DNA from 2 places in the Paenibacillus sp. FSL H8-0104 genome. Region 2 is predicted to be linked to the other one. Evidence: riboswitches for the same ligand, from Rfam matches in the RefSeq annotation. Region 2 holds a riboswitch; the other holds the start of a gene.
What was found. A riboswitch is a leader RNA that binds a small molecule or an ion and turns the genes downstream of it on or off. The one in region 2 is predicted to bind FMN.

Region 1: it holds a riboswitch for FMN, as region 2 does, so the genes downstream of both, NST38_RS17485 (DMT family transporter) here and ribD (bifunctional diaminohydroxyphosphoribosylaminopyrimidine deaminase/5-amino-6-(5-phosphoribosylamino)uracil reductase RibD) in region 2, are expected to answer to the same signal.

What each region holds. Positions count from the first base shown of each region.
Region 1 is NZ_JBBOTC010000001.1:3,936,630-3,946,428, reverse strand. It holds gene NST38_RS17510 (amino acid permease) at 339-1,685, shown strand; gene NST38_RS17505 (YqcI/YcgG family protein) at 1,741-2,502, opposite strand; gene NST38_RS17500 (LysE family translocator) at 2,585-3,211, opposite strand; gene NST38_RS17495 (DUF1989 domain-containing protein) at 3,351-3,959, opposite strand; gene NST38_RS17490 (amidase) at 4,095-5,591, opposite strand; gene NST38_RS17485 (DMT family transporter) at 5,913-6,893, opposite strand; FMN riboswitch at 7,038-7,191, opposite strand; gene NST38_RS17480 (DinB family protein) at 7,276-7,776, opposite strand; gene NST38_RS17475 (CGNR zinc finger domain-containing protein) at 7,921-8,472, shown strand; gene NST38_RS17470 (amidohydrolase family protein) at 8,593-9,799, shown strand, end outside.
Region 2 is NZ_JBBOTC010000001.1:4,417,956-4,427,754, reverse strand. It holds gene NST38_RS19665 (stage V sporulation protein AB) at 1-194, shown strand, start outside; gene NST38_RS19660 (spore germination protein) at 219-1,886, shown strand; gene lysA (diaminopimelate decarboxylase) at 1,990-3,321, shown strand; gene NST38_RS19650 (peptidylprolyl isomerase) at 3,571-4,002, shown strand; gene NST38_RS19645 (hypothetical protein) at 4,116-5,423, shown strand; FMN riboswitch at 5,592-5,761, shown strand; gene ribD (bifunctional diaminohydroxyphosphoribosylaminopyrimidine deaminase/5-amino-6-(5-phosphoribosylamino)uracil reductase RibD) at 6,085-7,188, shown strand; gene ribE (riboflavin synthase) at 7,249-7,917, shown strand; gene NST38_RS19630 (bifunctional 3,4-dihydroxy-2-butanone-4-phosphate synthase/GTP cyclohydrolase II) at 7,950-9,182, shown strand; gene ribH (6,7-dimethyl-8-ribityllumazine synthase) at 9,285-9,752, shown strand.

The DNA of each region.
Region 1 (9,799 bases), 480 kb from region 2:
GACTGAGTTATAATATTTCAACATATGAAAAATTCACAATAGAGAGATCATTTTCTCACCTTAGTTACCATCTCTCATATGCCACATTCACGCACCACCAAGTTTAAAAGGAAAACCATTCTAAGCGATTGAAGTCAACCCCTTTTTTTGCGAATTTTAATCAAATTGAAAATATATCTTTATGAATAATCTCTAAAAGCATACACCTTAAATTCATTATCAGAATAATCTTAACATATTAATTATTATGTAAACTAATAATAATTCTTTTGGTAATACAGACATAAAACCTCCATGACCTGTAAATCGTAAGGGGATAAGGCAGAAGGAGGAACTTCATGAAAAGTCAGCAACACCGTAAAAACGACGACGAAAAACTAAGTTGGGTCAGCCTATCCTTGTTTGGCGCGGGTTGCACACTGGGAACGGGATTTTTTCTAGGGACCAGTCTGGCGATTCATTGGGCCGGCATATCTGTACTTGTATTGTTGCTGCTCGCTGCTGCGGGCACTTACTTTGTATTTGGTGCGCTGGCGCAGATGACGGCAGATGATCCTAAGGAAGGTGCTTTTCGAACGTATGCGGGCGAAGCATTCGGACCTTGGGCTGGTTTTGGTAGTGGATGGATGTACTGGTTCTCTGAAATGCTCATCATGGGCAGCTCATTAACGGCACTTGGGCTGTTCTCACAATTCTGGTTTCCCAAGTTTCCGCTATGGGCATTTGTTGCGATCTATGCCGCTATAGGTCTGTTCATTGCTGCACTGGGAGCAAAGGGATTAACCAAAACGGAGAATATTCTTGCTGTAATCAAACTTGCTGCAACGGTTGCATTTATAGCTATAGCAGGAGCGGCTTGTCTGGGTTGGTTACCTGTAAAAGTCACACCCGAGCAATTGAAGAATGAATGGTTCCCGCATGGGGGTAAAGGGGTATGGACCGGTTTCATTTATGCATTCTTTGCTTTTGCCGGGATCGAGGTTATGGGCCTGATGGCAGCTAACCTGAAAGAACCAAAAGATGCAGTGAAATCAGGTCGAGTGATGCTATTATCGGTGAGTACACTCTATGTGATTGCAATTGCGTTGATCCTGTTGCTTGTGCCTTCAGTTCAGTTAACTCCAGATGAAAGTCCGCTTGTCAAAGCCATGGCAACCATTGGATTCACTGTTGTGGTCCACATTCTCAACGGAATTCTGATTATAGCCGGATTCTCGACGATGGTGGCTTCGTTATATGCCATTACGTCCATGTTGGTGAAACTCGCAGAAGATGGAGATGCACCAAAACTGTTCACGAAGACCTGGGGAAAAAAGGACATACCACTTCAGGCATTGTGTTGCACAGCGGCTGGATTAGTCCTGTCTACTTTGATGGCATTATGGATGCCCAAGAGTTTGTTTGAATATGTGACGACAGCAGGTAGTCTGGTATTAATGTATACATGGCTGCTCATCTGCATCACGTACATTAAAAAAATGAAGCCCGTGAAGTGGAATCGCATCAAAGTATGGATTGCCATAGTATTAATTGTAGCTGCTGTGGCTGGGACAGCGATGGAAAAAGCCAGCAGAACGGGTCTGCTGGCAAGTGTGGGACTTTTGGTGTTCCTTGGGATCATCACGTATGTTGTTCATAAGGTACGTGGCTCGAAAGCATCGCAGTCAGCACCATCCAAACCATAAGCAACTCTCAGCAACTTTCGTGGAGGTCGTACAACGGATTATGAGTGCTTTAAGATTATTTCGTCAACTTGCCTAAGGCTTGCTTCATCCGCATGAATGGACATTTGGAAGGTGTCTGCTCATCATCAGGCAGGAAATACTGTTTCCATTCCAGATTATCCTGCTGACCATACCACATCAGCGAAGGGTGAGCAGGTACAGCATCATATGCAGCGAGACGTTTGCGAATTAAGGTTTTCATTTTACGGCCAAGAGGGGTGTTGTCATTAATGGATTCGAATACCCACCGTGGTTGAAAAGCAAACATGAGATAAGGAAAATGCCGGCTGGCTCGGAGTTCATGTGCAGGAGTTGCACAAAAACAAAAGTAAGGCTCTCCGCCAAAGCAAAACTCCCATGATGAATCATGAGGATCGGTTGAAATATGTTCCGGCCACGGCTCGGTATCGTGTGAACTTACCCGATTGAGCATTTGCCAGAATAACGTCTGATATTGCTCTACCGTTGTATGATCTTTCAGATCACTTGGCGTCTCACAGATCACAACCATGGAAGCGTAATGACCGGTGTCTCTGGAGACAGGACCATATTGTCTAAGCAGATCGGCCATATCTTCGGCAGCATGTTCAGATCGGGGGTCACACGTAAATCCGTACCTCAAATGTCCTGACAGAAATCCCATTCGTCCAGGTACACATGGATACGTATTATCTTCGTCGGCGATCATTTTACCAAATTGCGAATAAGCGTCCTGCTGCCAAGATGGAAGACGCTCAAACAAGGTGTTTATTTCGTCGGCACTATACAGCTCCGCCATTGATTCCCAACTCCATTCCACATGATACCGTTACAGTATTAATGTGGGGGAAGTTGGGTGACTGTCCAGCCTGATTTTGTTGTCAGAAAAATATGGAACGTACAGCTTCGTACCCAAAATACAAACCAAATCCGATCAGGCAGATTCCCGAAATGATAGAGATCCAGCGCAATACATTCTCACTGCTATGTTTGTGGAATCGACTGGCCATGCCAGCCATAATGACATCCCACACCAGAATACCAATGAATATGCCTGAACTGTAGAGCAGCAAATGAGCGGTATCCGTATGTTTCACAGTTGTCGCGAGAATAGAGCCATAGATCCCAAGCCAAAATAAAATATTCAGTGGATTGGACAGGGCCATCAAAAATCCGGATATAAATGATTTTCGAACAGTTGCTTCCGCAGTAGATGTACCCTGAATGCCTTGCTTTAGCTTCGAGAGCGTTTCCACTCCCGTGTAAATCAGAATAAAACTGCCAAATGACCAGAGAAAAGAGCGCATGAACGGCGTGTCCAGAAAATGGGCAACTCCAAAATAAATCAGCAGCATATACACCAAATCTGCAAACATAGCTCCGAGTCCTAGAATCCAGGCATGCATGAATCCGTGGCGGGCTCCACGGTCGAGTTGGGCGGCGTTAATCGGACCGATTGGAGCGGACAATGATATTCCCAGAATGATATAACTGAACAGTACAGACATAAACACGTTCACTCCTTAACGGGTTCGATGAATTGTACCAGTCGTCACAGAAAATGGGTACAAGTCATCGTATTCCCGCAAGGAGTGAATTAGAACAAACTACTTTTATCTCATACTGCGTCAAGGCCTTGTCATTCTGTTAAAGTTCCACATCCAATTGAATAGGGGTGCAGTTGTATCCGTTGCATGAGCTTTCCTCACAAGGACAGGCGGAGAGCCCAATTGTGAGATCCATTAATGCCTCCATCTCGATATAATCACCTGCACGAGAGTCGGGAGCTACAACATCAATCTTGCCTTCACTGTCTACAACGGACTTCATAAACAGGTTAAATGGATAGTGTTGATCCGGCGGTAAGATTCCGAAGGGTTCTAGTGCCGTGTTCAGATTGTGATAACAACTGGCGTGATCCTTTTTGTCGTATAACACCTCATACATCTCTGGACGACAAGCAGAGTTGAAGAAATCATGTACCCCAACGGTGTCACGGACAATCTTGAGTAAAGGTTGATACTGATTGGAATATACAAATTGTCCTGGTTTAATTCGATAAGTACGCAATACGTCCATTGTCACGCCGGGATCCAAGCGATGGTTAGCATCCGTAGCATCATATGCCACAAAATCAATGACTTGCTGTCCCTCCAGATCCGTTATGCGTAGTAAAGAACCCTTGCTTACTTTCAGGGCATATCCCGTTTTGGCTGGGATACGATAAGACTGTTTATGGCGCTGATTCGTATTCATCCGTCACATTCCTCCGCTACTTTTTGCTTTCAGTATGCGGAGCAGATGAAGCTTTCATGCACTGTTATGGCGCCGTACTCTACTCAGGCAGGAACATCCAATGGTGAATTTAAACACAAACCACATTATATGCCTTTATGCTGGGAACAGTGGATTACCTCTCATCCCGATCCAGAGGTCTGATTGTTCAAGCTGTCCAGCCAGATGTAATAACCAATCTTCGCGTCCCTTGGTTGCCATCACTTGAACGCCCATTGGCAACCCTTCAGGTGTCATATGCAGAGGTACACTTATCGCAGGCTGACCTGTCAGATTCGCAAGCTGGGTGAACGGTGTATACGTAAGACTTGGCTCAAACATTTCATAGATGAGTTGCTGCTGCTGGGTCTTGTCCAATTCACTAATCCGCATTAGGTTACGAATCTGTTCGTCATGAGGCGTTAATTCACCAATCTTAGGCGCAGGAAAAGCATTAACAGGTGTGACGTAGAAGTCATAACGCTCGAACAAAGTGGACATCTGGGCTGCAGCTACATCCCATTCAGCTAAGCTATGTACAAATTCCGCAGCGGACACCTTTTTGCCTGCTTCAGCCAGAACCCAAGATTCAATCTCCATATCATCGGAGGTCAGAGCCCGGCCCATGGATCGTTCCATGGAAGAGATCATCGCAGCCATCTCACCGCTGTTCATCATGTAATAGTTCTCCATCAACCGAACTCCATTGACTGGACTCAGTTTTTCTTCAACATGATGACCTTGATCTTCCAACCAGCGAACGAGCTTGTATACAGACTCTTTGGCTTCTGCGCTGACAGGTGTTCCCACGGGCGAATCCGTTGTGTATGCAATTTTCAGTTTGCGTTGATGTGGATAGCTCATATCAGCCAAGTAACTGCCTGGAAAGAGTGGAGCATGGAACGCAGCTTCGGGCTGAATGACTTGTAACGTATCAAGCAATGCAGCACTGTCCCGAACCGAGCGAGAGAGGGCAAAATCAATCGATGCGCCTTGCCATTGACGACCAACTCCCGGTCCTACAGGTGTGCGCCCGCGGGTTGGCTTTAATCCAAACAATCCGCTAAAGGAAGCCGGGATACGAATCGAACCTCCTCCGTCACTGGCTCCGGCAAGAGGAACAATACCCGAAGCTACAGCAGCAGCGGCACCACCACTCGAACCACCTGGAGAGTGGTTGATATTCCATGGATTGCGAGTGGGACCATGAAGACGGGGCTCGGTAATATTTTTCAAACCAAATTCAGGCGTATTGGTATGTCCTATGAAGATAAAGCCTGCATCACGGAGTCGAGTGACAAAATTGGAATTGCGCAATGCACGATGCTCGCTGAACAAACGGGAGCCTGAAGTCAGAAATTCACCTTCCAAGGATTGCGAGATATCTTTTAGGAGCAGGGGAACACCGGCAAAAGGTTGTTCTCCAGGTCGAACCAAACCGGCTTCCTCCCGTGCACGAGATTCATATGTACGAATAACCGCATTAAGTTGCGGATTTACTTCTTCAAGGCGTGCAAACGCCGCTTCAAGCATTTCAACCGGGGATACTTCCCGGAATCGGATCAGTTCAGCCAAACCTACGGCGTCGTAGGAGGTATATGAGAATGAAGACATTATGATCGTTCCTCTCTGAATATAATTCATCTGTTTATTCCATATGTCATCGTACCACCGGATTAGACAAAAGACAAAACATAGAAGAATCGTAGTGCGATGATATGCATACTCGTTATGAGGTTGGAGGGAAAAGAGGGGGATTTGCATTTGCGATATGGAAATAAAGCACAGGGTTAATAGCTCATATTACTAATTGAGAAAATGAACGAGTAATATCGAGTCATGGAAATAAAAAACCACTGCTCATCTAATTTGATGTGCAATGGTTTTATTTTATATTTGACTATTTGTTTATATGTGGACCTCAGATATATCCACTTACTCTGTACGCAGCTTCGGTGCAGCATCGGCCGCAGTTGATGATCTTTCCTGCTGTCTGGAAATGGCGAAGAGGGCCACCCAGATCAGGATAAAACCAAGCAGTTGCTCCCATGTAATCAGTGTACGGAAAGCAATCCAGTTCACCAACACACCGGCCATCGGGAAGCTAAGTTCTGCGAGAGTTGCAACAGAGGCTTTGGTTGACGACAGACCTTTGTAATACAACAGAAGACTGAGCAAACCTGGTAACAATGCCTGACCGAGAATGTTGAGGATGACAGCGGTCTGTTCACCCGTTCCGGACGGAAACGTCCATGCTGCGCCTTCGTTCCACGTCATAAAGATCAGGAGCGGGAGAGCAACGACAAAACGAAGAGAGGTGACCGTTTCATAACGCGCCTGACCCAGCATCAATCGTCCCATAACGGTTGAACCTCCCCATAAGGCAGCAGCCCCAAGGGATAACAAGCTTCCAGCATGAATCCAGTTGTCCCAGTTACCTAATGGCAATGTGAAGCCAAATGTAAGCAGGTACGTTCCTGCTAATGCTATGAAGAACAATCCACCGAAGCGACGTGGCAACGTTTCTTTTAATAACAGTTTAGCCAGCACGATAGCGAAGAGTGGTTGCATTTTTTGCAATAAAAGCACCGTATTCGGATCGTTATGTGTTAGTGCCATGGTGAACAATACCGTTGCGAGTGCTGATCCTCCCCATGAGATAAAAATCACGGCAATCCAGTGGCGAGCACGCAGGTTTTTCAGATCAGCCCGAAATTTCCACAGTACGGGAATGGCAATAAGACTGACGATGATATGTTCCACCAGTACAATCTGCGTGGATGTCATTGTATTTAGCAAAATAATGCGGAAGAGTGGGTCGACACCCCATAAGGCGGCGCCGAGAACTACAAGCCAGAATCCGGTATTACTTCGTTCCTTGCGGTAAACAGGTGATGCTGCTGATGTCTTTTCCATATTCAGGACTCCTTCGTCAGAACACGGAATCTTCAGTTGGCAAAATCGACAAAAGCCCCCGTTTTGGTATATACCAAATAAACGGGGGCTCATCCAAGGACATGCGTCAGGAAAGAGGCCTTCCCGTGAACGGCATGTCAATGTGTTGATCTTCTCTCATCCGGACTGTACCGTCGGCCTTGGATTCACACCAAGTCAGTCGCTGAATGTCCTTCGTTAAGAACAATTAGCGAGTCGCGGGCTGGTTCCGAAGAACATCACCGCCGGTTGGGAATTGCACCCTACCCCGAAGATCCTATTCAATTATATAGTGTGTTGAACAAGCTGTAACATTAATAAGTTCATCTTATTCCTGTAAGCGCTAGCAGTTCAAGCATTTTTTTTAGAAAACGATTTTCCAGCTTCCTTGCTGTCTGCGAAGGAGCACGATCTGGCCTGCGTGATACGCATCATGGAGTACCCAGCGAGCCAGTTCGTGTGCCCATTTCTCTTCGGAGTCCATATATGCGGCTTCAAGATCAGACTCTTGTAGTGCAGCTAATTGATCTCGCAACTGCTGGGCTAATCGAGTTGTACCCTGCATCAGTGTATTCCAACCAGCTGCATCCGTTGCATCTCCCGGATTCCCAAATGTGTATTCATTGGAGTCTACAGCAGGAAGGGTAGGCTCCTTACCTTGCATGCGACATAATAAGCGATGGTTGTAATAATACATATGGTTAACCAACTGCCAGATGCTTAATCCCCCTGAGGGTGGAATCCAGGCTGCTTGTTCTGCTGTAAGGCCCTCCAAGGATTTCGACAAAGGTACAATCCAATTACATTGATCCCAAGTATCATCCTTTTGAATAAGTAACACATCTAGTGCTGTTGTGTTCGTCATTGCCTTTTCCTCCTTGCGTATAATTGTGATAGGTGATGTAACTAGCTAAAACTGATTAATGAGGTTACACTTAATATAACACATCAAAGATGAGTTGTAACCTTCTTTATTTACTTAGATGGTTACATGAACGGAGGTATATGTATGGACAGATTATGGACCGATTTTGTAAACAGCGATTATCACGATTGGCGTGGGGGAGATCGATCGGAGGACAGACTTGGGAAGGCGAACTGGCAGCAAGATTTTCTGGAACGATGGCAACTTAACGCTTCTGTCCCTGCATCTCCAGAAGAGGAGTTGTCGATGAGAAATTTCAGGAATGAATTGATAGCTCTTGGAGCCCGCTTATCTTCTGGAGCATCATTAACGGATATAGAAAAACAATGGTTGAACGGCGTTATGGAATCAGGGCATGTGAGAAGGACATTGACTACAATTGATCAGGAACTGAAACTCAAACTGGTAGCTGTAGAAACACATTGGCATCAGGTTATGGCTGAGGTAGCTGCTGATTTTGCCATGACTTTGGTGGAGGGAGAAGGCGGCAGGATTCGGATCTGTGATAATTCGGATTGTCGCTGGATGTTCTATGATGATACCCGAAGCAGAACACAGAAGTACTGTGATGATAAGATGTGTGGCAATCTGATGAAGGTCAGAAGATTTCGGGCGAAACGCAAATTCCAAAATTGATAAATACTAACAATAACTATATAATGTATATATACTAGCGAAAAAATAGTCAGAAGCAGTACAGATTCGTAAGCAGGATGTGATCGTCTTTCAAACCAAAATAGATGGGAGATGTTTCTTGTGCGGACAAGTTATCTGTTGAAAAATGGCTGTGTGTTGTCGATGGATGCTAAAATTGGACAGTATAAGAGGGCGGACGTTCTGATTCAGGATTCACTGATCATGGCGGTTCAGCCCGACCTGGATATTCCGGATGCGGAGATCATTGATGCTTCATCGATGATTATTATGCCTGGGCTGGTGGACACGCATCGGCATATGTGGGAATCACTTGTCAAAACAGCGGGAACCAACTGGTCGTTACCAGTTTATTTGCAAAATCTCTATTATGGTGCGATGGGAAGCAAGCTCCGCCCACAAGATAGTTATATTGCCAACCTGCTCGGTTCCTTGGAAGCGCTTAACGCAGGAGTGACGACAGTAATGGATTGGAGCATGCCATATTCCCCTGACCATACGGATGAACTGATTCGTGGACTTCAGGATGCTGGCATTCGGGCGGTATTTGCTCACGGATTACCTGGTGAGACGGACTACTGGAATCGGGATAGTCAACTCACGTATTCGAATAATGATGTGAGAAGAGTCAAAGAACGTTATTTTTCATCACGGGATCAATTGCTTACTTATGGGCTTGCCATTCGTGGTCCGGAGTTCAGTCATTGGGATACAACCGTGAAAGAGATCGAGCTAGCACAAGAACTGGATGCGATCTGTTCCATGCATGCCGGATTTGGCAGTTGGGGATCTGTGGATCGCTCGATTAGCCACTTGTACGAAGCGGGACTCTTAAGTCCACGGGTGAATATCGTTCATGGCAACACCATGGGCATGGATGAATACAAAATGCTGGCAGATAGCGGCGCTTCCTTGTCGGTCACACCTGAGGTTGAAATGATGATGGGGCATGGATATCCAGCCACCGGCTATTTTCTTGAACATGGGGGAACACCTACACTTGGTGTAGATGTGGTGACGTCTACAGGCGGAGATATGTTCTCGCAGATGAAGTTCGCACTTCAAGCTGAACGATCCAGAGCCAATGAACAACTTTTGCAGCAGGGTGAGATGCCTGGTGAGTTGAACTTGCAGTCCAGCCAAGTGCTGAGATTTGCAACTTCAGCTGGTGCCCAAGCGTTGGGATTGGAGCAGAAGGTGGGTACGTTGACCCCAGGGAAGGAAGCGGATCTGATCATGATTCGTACCACCGATCTGAATATGTTCCCCGTTCATGATCCAATCGGCGCTGTTGTGCAATTTGCCAATC
Region 2 (9,799 bases):
TCAGCCCGATCGTTGGTTTGTTCTGTGGCGTGTTCATCGGTCTGCTCGCCGCAGCGCTCACTGAGGTACTCAATGTACTGCCCGTGCTAGCCAAACGATTGGGCATGAAACCTTATTTATTTGGATTACTGCTCGCCATGATTTTGGGCAAAATGACAGGTTCCCTGTTTGATTTTTTCATATATCAGCGGTAACTCGTGGCCATAGGAGGATGGAAGATGGATGAACGAACGGAGCACACAGGCCAGGAAAATAGTGAAGGTATAACGGAAGAGATGTTACACAAGTCTGCTTATGAGATTCAGAAGGAAGAAGAGGAGAAAGCGTACAATAAGAAAAAACAAAATGAGATGTCCGACAGCATTGAGGAATCCGTACAATATTGGCAGGAAAACGATGATATCTCCCCACGCATGAGTGAGAACAGATATACACTGCAACAGGTGCTGGGGCTTGGAGAATCGTTCGACGTGAATATGAGGGAAATGGTCCTAGGTGGTAAGCACGTTGGATTGCTGATGATCACCGGCTTCGCCAAGGATGAGATTTTGCTTGAAGTCTTGAAAAGATTAACCTATCTCACGCCGGATGACGTCTCAGGACATGCACTCAAATCCTATTTTGAATGTTACATTCCCCACATTCAGGTGGAAAAAGTCGAGAAGATGAGTGCTGTCATCAACAAGGTCCTTACCGGTATGAGCGCAATGTTCGTTGAAGGAGATCGCTCGGTCTTAATTATGGATACACGGAGTTACCCGGTTCGTTCACCAGAAGAACCTTCATTGGAAAGGGTGGTCCGCGGTTCCAGAGACGGCTTTACAGAAACGCTCCTGACCAACGTGACCTTAGTGCGTCGCAGAATACGCGACCCTGGACTGAAGTTTGAGATCATGCAGGTGGGTCGGAGAACACAAACGGATGTCTGCGTGGTGTACATTGACGATATTGTGGATAAAGTGCAGGTGGATTCAGTCCGGGAAAAAATTCAGCGAGTGGATATCGATGGTATTCCGGCCGCCGACAAGCAGCTGGAGGAAGCGATTATCAACAAGGGCTGGAATCCGTTCCCACTCGTTCGATATTCGGAACGACCGGATGTTACAGCCTCCCATTTGCTGGAAGGGCGAGTCGTCATTTTCGTAGACACTTCCCCGAGTGTGATGATTCTGCCTACGACCTTTTTCGACCTATGTGAGCATGCGGAGGAGAACAGACAGACGGCCTTAATGGGAACGTATTTACGATGGGTCCGTTTTGCAGGGATTCTCATCTCGTTGTTTTTGCTACCACTATGGCTTCTGATGGTTATTGACCCTTCGATTAAACCGATGGGACTCGACTTCATTGGTCCGCAGGAAAATGTAAAGTTACCACTGATTCTACAGTTTCTACTGATCGAACTAGGCGTCGATTTATTACGGATGGCAGCGGTCCATACGCCTACACCTCTGGCATCGGCTATGGGCTTAATCGCGGCCATTCTAGTCGGGGATATCGCGGTGAAAACAGGATACTTTGTCAATGAGGTTGTGCTCTATATGGCCATAGCAGCCATCGGTATGTTTGCCACGCCGAGTTACGAGTTGGGTCTCGCCAATAGGCTGGTCAGGCTGGTTCTGCTAGTCGCTGTTGCGATATTCAAGGTTCCGGGGTTGGTCGTGGGCTGTACATTACTCATATTGGCGCTCACCGTTCACCGGTCGTACAATTCTTCGTATCTCTGGCCTTTTATACCGTTTAATGCAAAGGCCTTGGGCAACTTTTTATTCCGGCTTCCGCTGCTGGAAAATAAAAAACGTCCATCATTCAATAAAACCCGTGACAACACCAAAATGTCCGATGATCCGGACGGGGAACTGCAAAAAAGTAAAAAACACAAATGATCTTCCGAAAAATCCATTCATCTCGCTGCCTAATTTGATATACTGGTGTAAAATCATTGGAATATCAATTGTTCCAGTATATAAAAAGTGAGGAATGCAGATTATGTATTTACATGGTACAAGTAAAATAAATGCGCAAGGGCATCTAGAGATTGGCGGAGTTGATGCAACAGATCTGAAAGAACAATTTGGAACTCCCCTGTACGTTGTGGACGAGCAATTGGTTCGTGAGCGTTGCAGAGAGTACATGGAAGCATTCCGTGCTTCCGGACTTGGCTTCCAGGTTGCTTACGCAAGTAAAGCATTCTGTGTAATGGCGATGTGTGCCCTTGCAGCTGAAGAAGGACTTTCCTTGGATGTCGTATCTGACGGTGAACTGTTTACTGCACTGCAAGCAGGATTCCCGGCTGAGCGCATTCACTTCCACGGTAACAACAAAACGCTGGAAGAGATCGAAATGGCTCTTGATGCAGAGATTGGATGCTTTGTTGTTGATAACTTCAATGAATTGCATCTGTTGCAGGCTGTAGCAGCGGACAAAAATCGTAAAGTAAACATTTTGCTTCGTGTGACGCCTGGTGTTGAGGCACATACGCATGAATATATTTCCACAGGTCAGACGGATTCGAAATTTGGATTCGATATCGGTAATGGTACGGCATTTGAAGCGATTGACTTGGCTTCCAAGCAGTCTAATCTGGTATTGCTCGGTGTGCATTCCCACATCGGTTCCCAGATCTTCGAAGTTGAAGGCTTCCAGATGGCGGTTCAACGTGTTGCTGAATTTGCAGCAAGTGTATATGAGCGTCTTAATGTTGCTTTCAAAGTGGTTAACCTTGGTGGTGGATTCGGAATCCGTTATATCGATGGAGATACGCCACTTGAAGTTGCACAATACGTGAAGGCTATTACAGATGCCGTTAAAAATCATTTTGCTCAAATCGGCTATGCCGTACCTGAGATCTGGGTTGAGCCAGGCCGCAGCATCGTGGGTGAAGCGGGAACAACGCTGTATACCGTTGGAACAAGCAAAGACATTCCAGGCGTGCGTAAATACGTTGCCGTTGATGGTGGTATGACCGATAACCCACGTCCTGCTTTGTATGAATCCAAGTATGAAGCTGTGCTTGCCAACCGTGCGAATGAGGCTGCTCAGGAAACAGTATCTGTTGCGGGTAAATGTTGCGAGAGTGGCGATATGTTGATCTGGGATCTGGACCTGCCAAAAGTGGAAAGCGGCGATCTGCTCGCTGTAGCTTGCACAGGTGCGTATAACTACTCCATGGCGAGCAACTACAACCGGATTCGTCGTCCAGCTGTTGTCTTTGTCAAAGACGGTCAAGGGGATGTCGTGGTACGCCGTGAGACGTATCAAGATATCATCCAGAATGACCTGGTACCAGCGCGCATTGGAAAACAGCCAGTAACTCGCTAATTCGTCAAAAGATAATGCGATTCTGCATTATTCAAGATATAGGGATTTTGCAGTTGAAGCAGATGAAAAGGGAACTTCCTTTTTTGTCTGCTTTTTGCGTATTTGAGCTAAATCATGAAAAAAAGTTGCCGTTTTTTTTGCGATCCAGACATTTTCGGTGTACACTAAGAAAAGTGCTGTAATGCTTGGCCCAGGGTCATGCGTTCTGGCACCATTAACGATGGTCAATACGAAAGGAGTCATTTACATATGGCGAAACAAGCGAAAATTAAATTGGCAAACGGCGGAGAAGTTCTGATCGATCTGTTCGATCAAGAAGCTCCAAACACAGTAGCAAACTTTGAGAAACTGGCTAACTCCGGTTTCTACAATGGTCTTACTTTCCACCGCGTTATCCCGGGCTTTGTAGCTCAAGGCGGATGCCCTAACGGTTCCGGTGCAGGTGGCCCAGGTTACACAATCAACTGTGAAATTAACCCGAACAAACATGAGCGCGGAACACTTGCTATGGCACATGCTGGCCGTAACACAGGTGGAAGCCAGTTCTACATCTGCTACCAACCGCAACCACATTTGGATGGACAACATACTGTATTTGGTAAAGTAACTAAAGGTATGGAGTTCGTGGACGCTTTAGAAGGTAAAGACAAAATGGAAACTGTTGAAGTTGTAGAAGCTTAATACCTTCACCTTAACTGGATCCAAACATGAAGTGCTTCTTTTAATAGAAGCACTTTTTTTATTTTTTACATACTTCAAATCGATAATTAGAAAGGATGAATATAACCTTGGATATGGTTACTCAGCTAAGCTTGTTAAAACAAATTTATAGTGAGCGCACGTTGTGGGATGAAGAATTGCAGGCATCGCGCCATGTCGTTCCGGATAGTCTATCCGTAAAGGATCGAGAAGCGCTTGAGGCAGCCGGGCATGAACCGAATCGCTTTGTACGTCCGCAACATGATGAAACGATTACTGAGCTGAAAAAAGTTGCGAACCAATGGACGATCAATGATGCAGCGCAGGCCTTTGTATCCTCTTTGTGGTCAGCACCCATGATCTGGCGTTCGTTGCTTACAGGCAAGCTTATTGCGAGCAGTATGCCAAGTCATGAACATACGCCATATCCATCTTCGAACACTTGTAAGATCTGCGGATTAAGTGTGGATCAAGCAACTGACACAACGCTGCAATGGTATTGGCGGATGACCAATGGAACCCCGTTGGACGGTGATCCTTTTGGATGCGTGTTGGCACTTCGAGAGCTGGCTACCGCGCAGGAGCTTCCAATACCCAATGAGTACGACCGCTGGACATTCCGTGCGGTGTTAACGGTGCTGCGCGAATTACCTCCCAAAACACGTTACAGCAAGGCAGCAGTAGCGCTCAAGAAGGAACGTCTTTTGCCTACACAGAAGGAATATGCCTACCGTGATTTACTTGAGACGTTAGCTCTGATTGGCATATTGGATACGCAGGAACATCCTGGAATGATCACGGAATTCACCTCATACATGCAGCGTGACGCACGCCCCAATGTGCGGGTTGAAGTGCAGGCCCCTCTGGCGTGGTGGGATTCATCTGTCGGAATTAATGAGAACAACCTGAACAAGATATTTCATGATTTTGATCTGAATAATATATCACTTGCGGATAAGCCTGGTGAGAGTCCAGCTGTAAAGGACACGATCTTAGGGGCATTGGAGAAGAAGAGAAGTGTTCGCGGAAAAGTACCAAAGGCATCACCTGATGCAGGTACCGGGGAGGTACAGTCTGGAGATGTGTATGCTGTTCGGGTCCGGGAAGGTGTATGGGTGACTGTATATTGTCATGAAGTCAGAGACAAGCGCGTCATCGTTGAATATCTGGATGGAGTCTTCCCAGAGATGCCGGGAAAAGCAGATTTGCATGGGACGTTTCGACCGAGAGCGAATGGACGCTGGAAATGCTCGGCTATTGCGATCGATTCCACAAGTTGGGTCAGAAGGGTGGCAAGAGAGTTCCCGCTTCCGACTTCGCCCCTGCAAGAACCTGATCGCACTCCATTCCATAATGCCAAAGAATTAAAGCATATGGCGAGCTGGTGTTTTCCTGATATGTAGAATGATGCGATGGATGTGAAATAGGCCTCCAAGCCAAAACCGTGCCTCTTTGAGAGGAAGCGGTTTTTTGTTGTTTCTTAGCTTATTAAAAGTTAGTATGTGACAAAAAGGAACAAAAAACAATTGATTTTTTGGCATTAAAGTGCTAACATCCAAGTAATAACGAAAGCAATCCTTCAGGGCAGGGTGTAATTCCCTACCGGCGGTGATGCAGGAAGTGTAAGGACCTATGGTGTCCAGCACTTGATGCAAAGTCCGTGACCTGTCTGCCATTGGCAGATGGCTGATCTGGTGTAATTCCAGAACCGACAGTATAGTCTGGATGGGAGAAGGAGAGGTGCAGACCTAACAGGTTTGCATTCAGCAGGAGTATTGCTGCACAGTCACAATTTGTATTGTCTTGCACTGTGCAGGGAAGATCCGGTTACGTCGGACAGTTCCATACATATGCCGCACTATAAAAGCTCTTTACCTGTAATTGATGTTCATTAAGGTATGTGTCTATTTTCACTTGCCCGAAATGAAGTTTTGGGCAAAGTGTTGGCGTGCTGTATCCATTTCACTCCTGCTGGTGACATTTGTCTCTCATCATCCCCATCGAACTGATTGTTCGACGGGGATTTTTTAATAAACAAGACTTTAAACCGCGGGGTGAACGGATTTGGAAATGATCAATGATGAATTTTATATGGCACTGGCATTGGATATGGCGGAACGAGCACAGGGACAGACGGGGATTAATCCGGTTGTTGGATGTGTAGTTGTGAAAGAAGGCCGTATTGTAGGCCTGGGGAGCCATCTGAAACGTGGAACCGGTCATGCAGAGGTGCATGCACTTAACATGGCAGGCAGTGATGCAGAGGGAAGTACGGTATACGTTACACTTGAGCCTTGTAGTCATTATGGCAAGACGCCACCTTGTAGTGAACGCCTGATTCATGAAAAGGTGAAACGTGTTGTGGTGTGTTGTGAAGATCCAAATCCGCAAGTATCCGGCAGGGGTATAAGCATGCTTCGTCAACAAGGCATTGAAGTTGAAGTTGGCGTACTGCGTGAGCGTGGAAGACGCATGAATGAAAAGTTCATTAAATTTATCACAACGGGTCTACCTTTTGTGACACTGAAGACGGCTACTACTCTGGATGGCAAAATTGCTACTCGCAGCGGAGACAGCAAGTGGATCTCTAACGAGCCCGCTCGTGAGATTGTGCATGCCCTTCGTCATCGTCACCAGGGAATCATGGTTGGCGTCGACACGGTAATCGCCGATAATCCGGAACTAACAACCCGTTTGCAAGTCGAAGGCATTAGTCCAGTGCGCATTGTAGTGGATTCCAAGTTACGTCTTCCCGTAGGTGCCAAAATGGTTAAGGATGGTCTTGCTCCAACATGGGTGCTGACAACAGACGAAGCCAGTCCTGAAGCTGCTGAACGTTTGGAAGCCTACGGCGTCGAAATTATACGCTGTGGTCCTGGACCACGTGTGGATCTGTTAAACGGACTTAGCAAGTTGGGTGAGCGTGACATTGGTTCAATTTTGCTTGAAGGTGGAGGCACCTTGAATGGAGCCATGCTGGAGGCAAGGTTGGTCGATCGACTGCTCATGTTTATCGCTCCGAAGATTGTAGGCGGTTATGATACACCTGGAAGCTTCCGCTTCGAGGGTGTGGAACGTATGAATCAGGCGATTCAATTGAATCAGTTGGAGATTGAACAAGTTGGAGATAATATCAGCATTGGCGGTATTCCGGTGTGGCCTGAATAAATAAATGGATTTGAAAGTAGAAAGTTAGGTTCTTTATACTTGAAAAAGGGAGGCGGCAGCATGTTTACCGGTTTGGTGGAAGAAGTCGGTCAGATCCGGCGTATTGGTCGGAAAGGCGAAGCGATGGTCCTGAATATCGGAGCTTCCGCCATCATGGACGATCTGAAGATTGGTGATAGTGTAGCAGTGAACGGTGTGTGCTTAACTGCGACAACGCTCGAAGGTGGAGGTTTTACCGCCGATGTAATGCCTGAAACCTATCGCCATACCAATCTCAGTCAGCTGCAATCTGGCAGTAAAGTTAATCTGGAGCGGGCCATGCAATCAGGCGGTCGTTTTGGCGGACATATCGTTCAGGGTCATGTCGATGGTACTGGAGTGATTGGCAGTATAACACGTGATCAGAATGCAATTGTGTTTGAGATCAAGCCTGATGATCACCAGTTGTTCAAATATCTGATCCCCAAAGGATCGGTTACACTGGATGGCATTAGTTTAACCGTTGTCCATACATCGGATACCGCATTCACGGTTTCCATTATCCCGCATACCATTGGTGAAACTGTACTAAATGTGAAAAAGACAGGGGATACCATTAATATCGAATGCGATATTTTGGGCAAATATGTGGATCATCTGCTCCAGTATGGGAGAGGACATCGGGAGACGGGTGCTGGCAAGCCGCGCAGTATCAGTGAAGATTTTCTCTCCAATCACGGATTTGCATAAATAGAGAACAGAAATTAACTGGAGGTGGACCAATGTCAGAACAATCCATTCTGGACACAATAGAAGAAGCCATATATGATCTCATGCGTGGTAAACCCGTCATTGTTGTGGATGATGAAGATCGGGAGAATGAAGGCGATTTTATCGCTTTGGCCGAAAAGGCGACACCTGAAGTCATTAATTTCATGATTACTGAAGGTAGAGGTCTGGTCTGTGTTCCGATTACACAACAACGTGCGGACGAACTTAACCTGAAACCGATGGTTCAACAAAATACGGATTTCCATGGAACAGCCTTCACCGTTTCTGTGGACCACAAAGATACGACAACAGGTATTTCGGCACATGAACGCTCTATTACCGTGAAAGGTCTAATTGATCCTGAGGCGAAAGCCGGGGACTTCCGTAAGCCTGGTCACATGTTCCCGTTGATTGCAAAAGACGGCGGAGTACTTCGTCGTGCCGGGCACACAGAAGCGGCGGTAGATTTGGCCATTATGTGTGGTTCCTACCCTGCTGGCGTTATTTGTGAAGTGATTAAGGAAGATGGCACGATGGCCAGACTTCCGGATCTGCAGGAGATTGCCCGGAAGCATGATCTGAAGCTGATCAGTATTCAGGACATGATTCGTTACCGTAACGAAAAAGAGCAGCTGGTTCAACGTGAAGTGGCTGTGCGTATGCCAACGGACTTTGGTGAGTTTCAAGCGGTGGCTTATACAAACGCTGTGGACAATAAGGAACATGTGGCTTTGGTCAAAGGAGAAATTGATGGTTCGAAACCCGTACTTGTACGTGTGCACTCTGAATGTTTGACAGGTGATGTATTCCATTCGCATCGTTGTGACTGTGGTCCGCAGTTTGATGCGGCACTCAAACAGATCCACGAGGAAGGCAATGGTGTACTGCTTTATATGAGACAGGAAGGTCGGGGTATTGGCCTGATCAACAAACTCAAAGCCTATAAGTTGCAAGAGGAAGGTATGGATACTGTTGATGCAAACCTGAGTTTGGGTTTTGCTGCTGACTTGCGTGATTACGGAATTGGTGCCCAAATTCTGAAAGACCTTGGGATTCGTCAGATCAGGCTGTTAACTAACAACCCTCGTAAAATTAAAGGTCTTGAAGGATATGGACTTGAAGTCGTAGAGCGTGTCGCGATCCAGATGGAGGAGAACGAGGACAATACGGTTTATCTTCATACCAAGCAAGCCAAGCTGGGGCATATGCTCAAGTTTGATGATATCGAGCAAAACGAACAGTAAATATATTTTAGATGAACAATGTTCACCATGTAATTTATGGAAGAGATTAATTAGGAATTTCCGTTACTTACATTACATTATACCGTTAGGGAGATGACTTGAATGCCACAATTTTTTGAAGGACATTTAGTTTCAGAAGGATCACGATATGGAGTTGTCGTTGGACGTTTCAACGAATTCATTACCAGTAAATTGCTTAGCGCAGCGCTCGATGCATTCAAACGTCACGGCGTTCAGGATGATGAAGTGGATGTAGCCTGGGTTCCAGGTGCGTTCGAAATCCCTTTGATTGCGCAGAAAATGGCAGAGAGCGGCAAGTATGATGCGGTGATTACCTTGGGAACTGTCATTCGTGGATCCACTACGCATTACGATTATGTGTGCAACGAGATGGCTAAAGGGGTAGCAGCAATTAATCTGAAAACTGGCGTGCCTACGATCTTTGGACTGGTTACAACAGAAAATATTGAACAAGCGATTGAACGTGCTGGAACCAAAGCGGGTAACAAAGGTTGGGATGCAGCTACGGCGGCAATTGAGATGGCAAACTTGACGAAACAGCTAAAATAGTGCTTATTTAATAGTAGTGCCCTGCTTTGCGCAGACGAACACGGGAA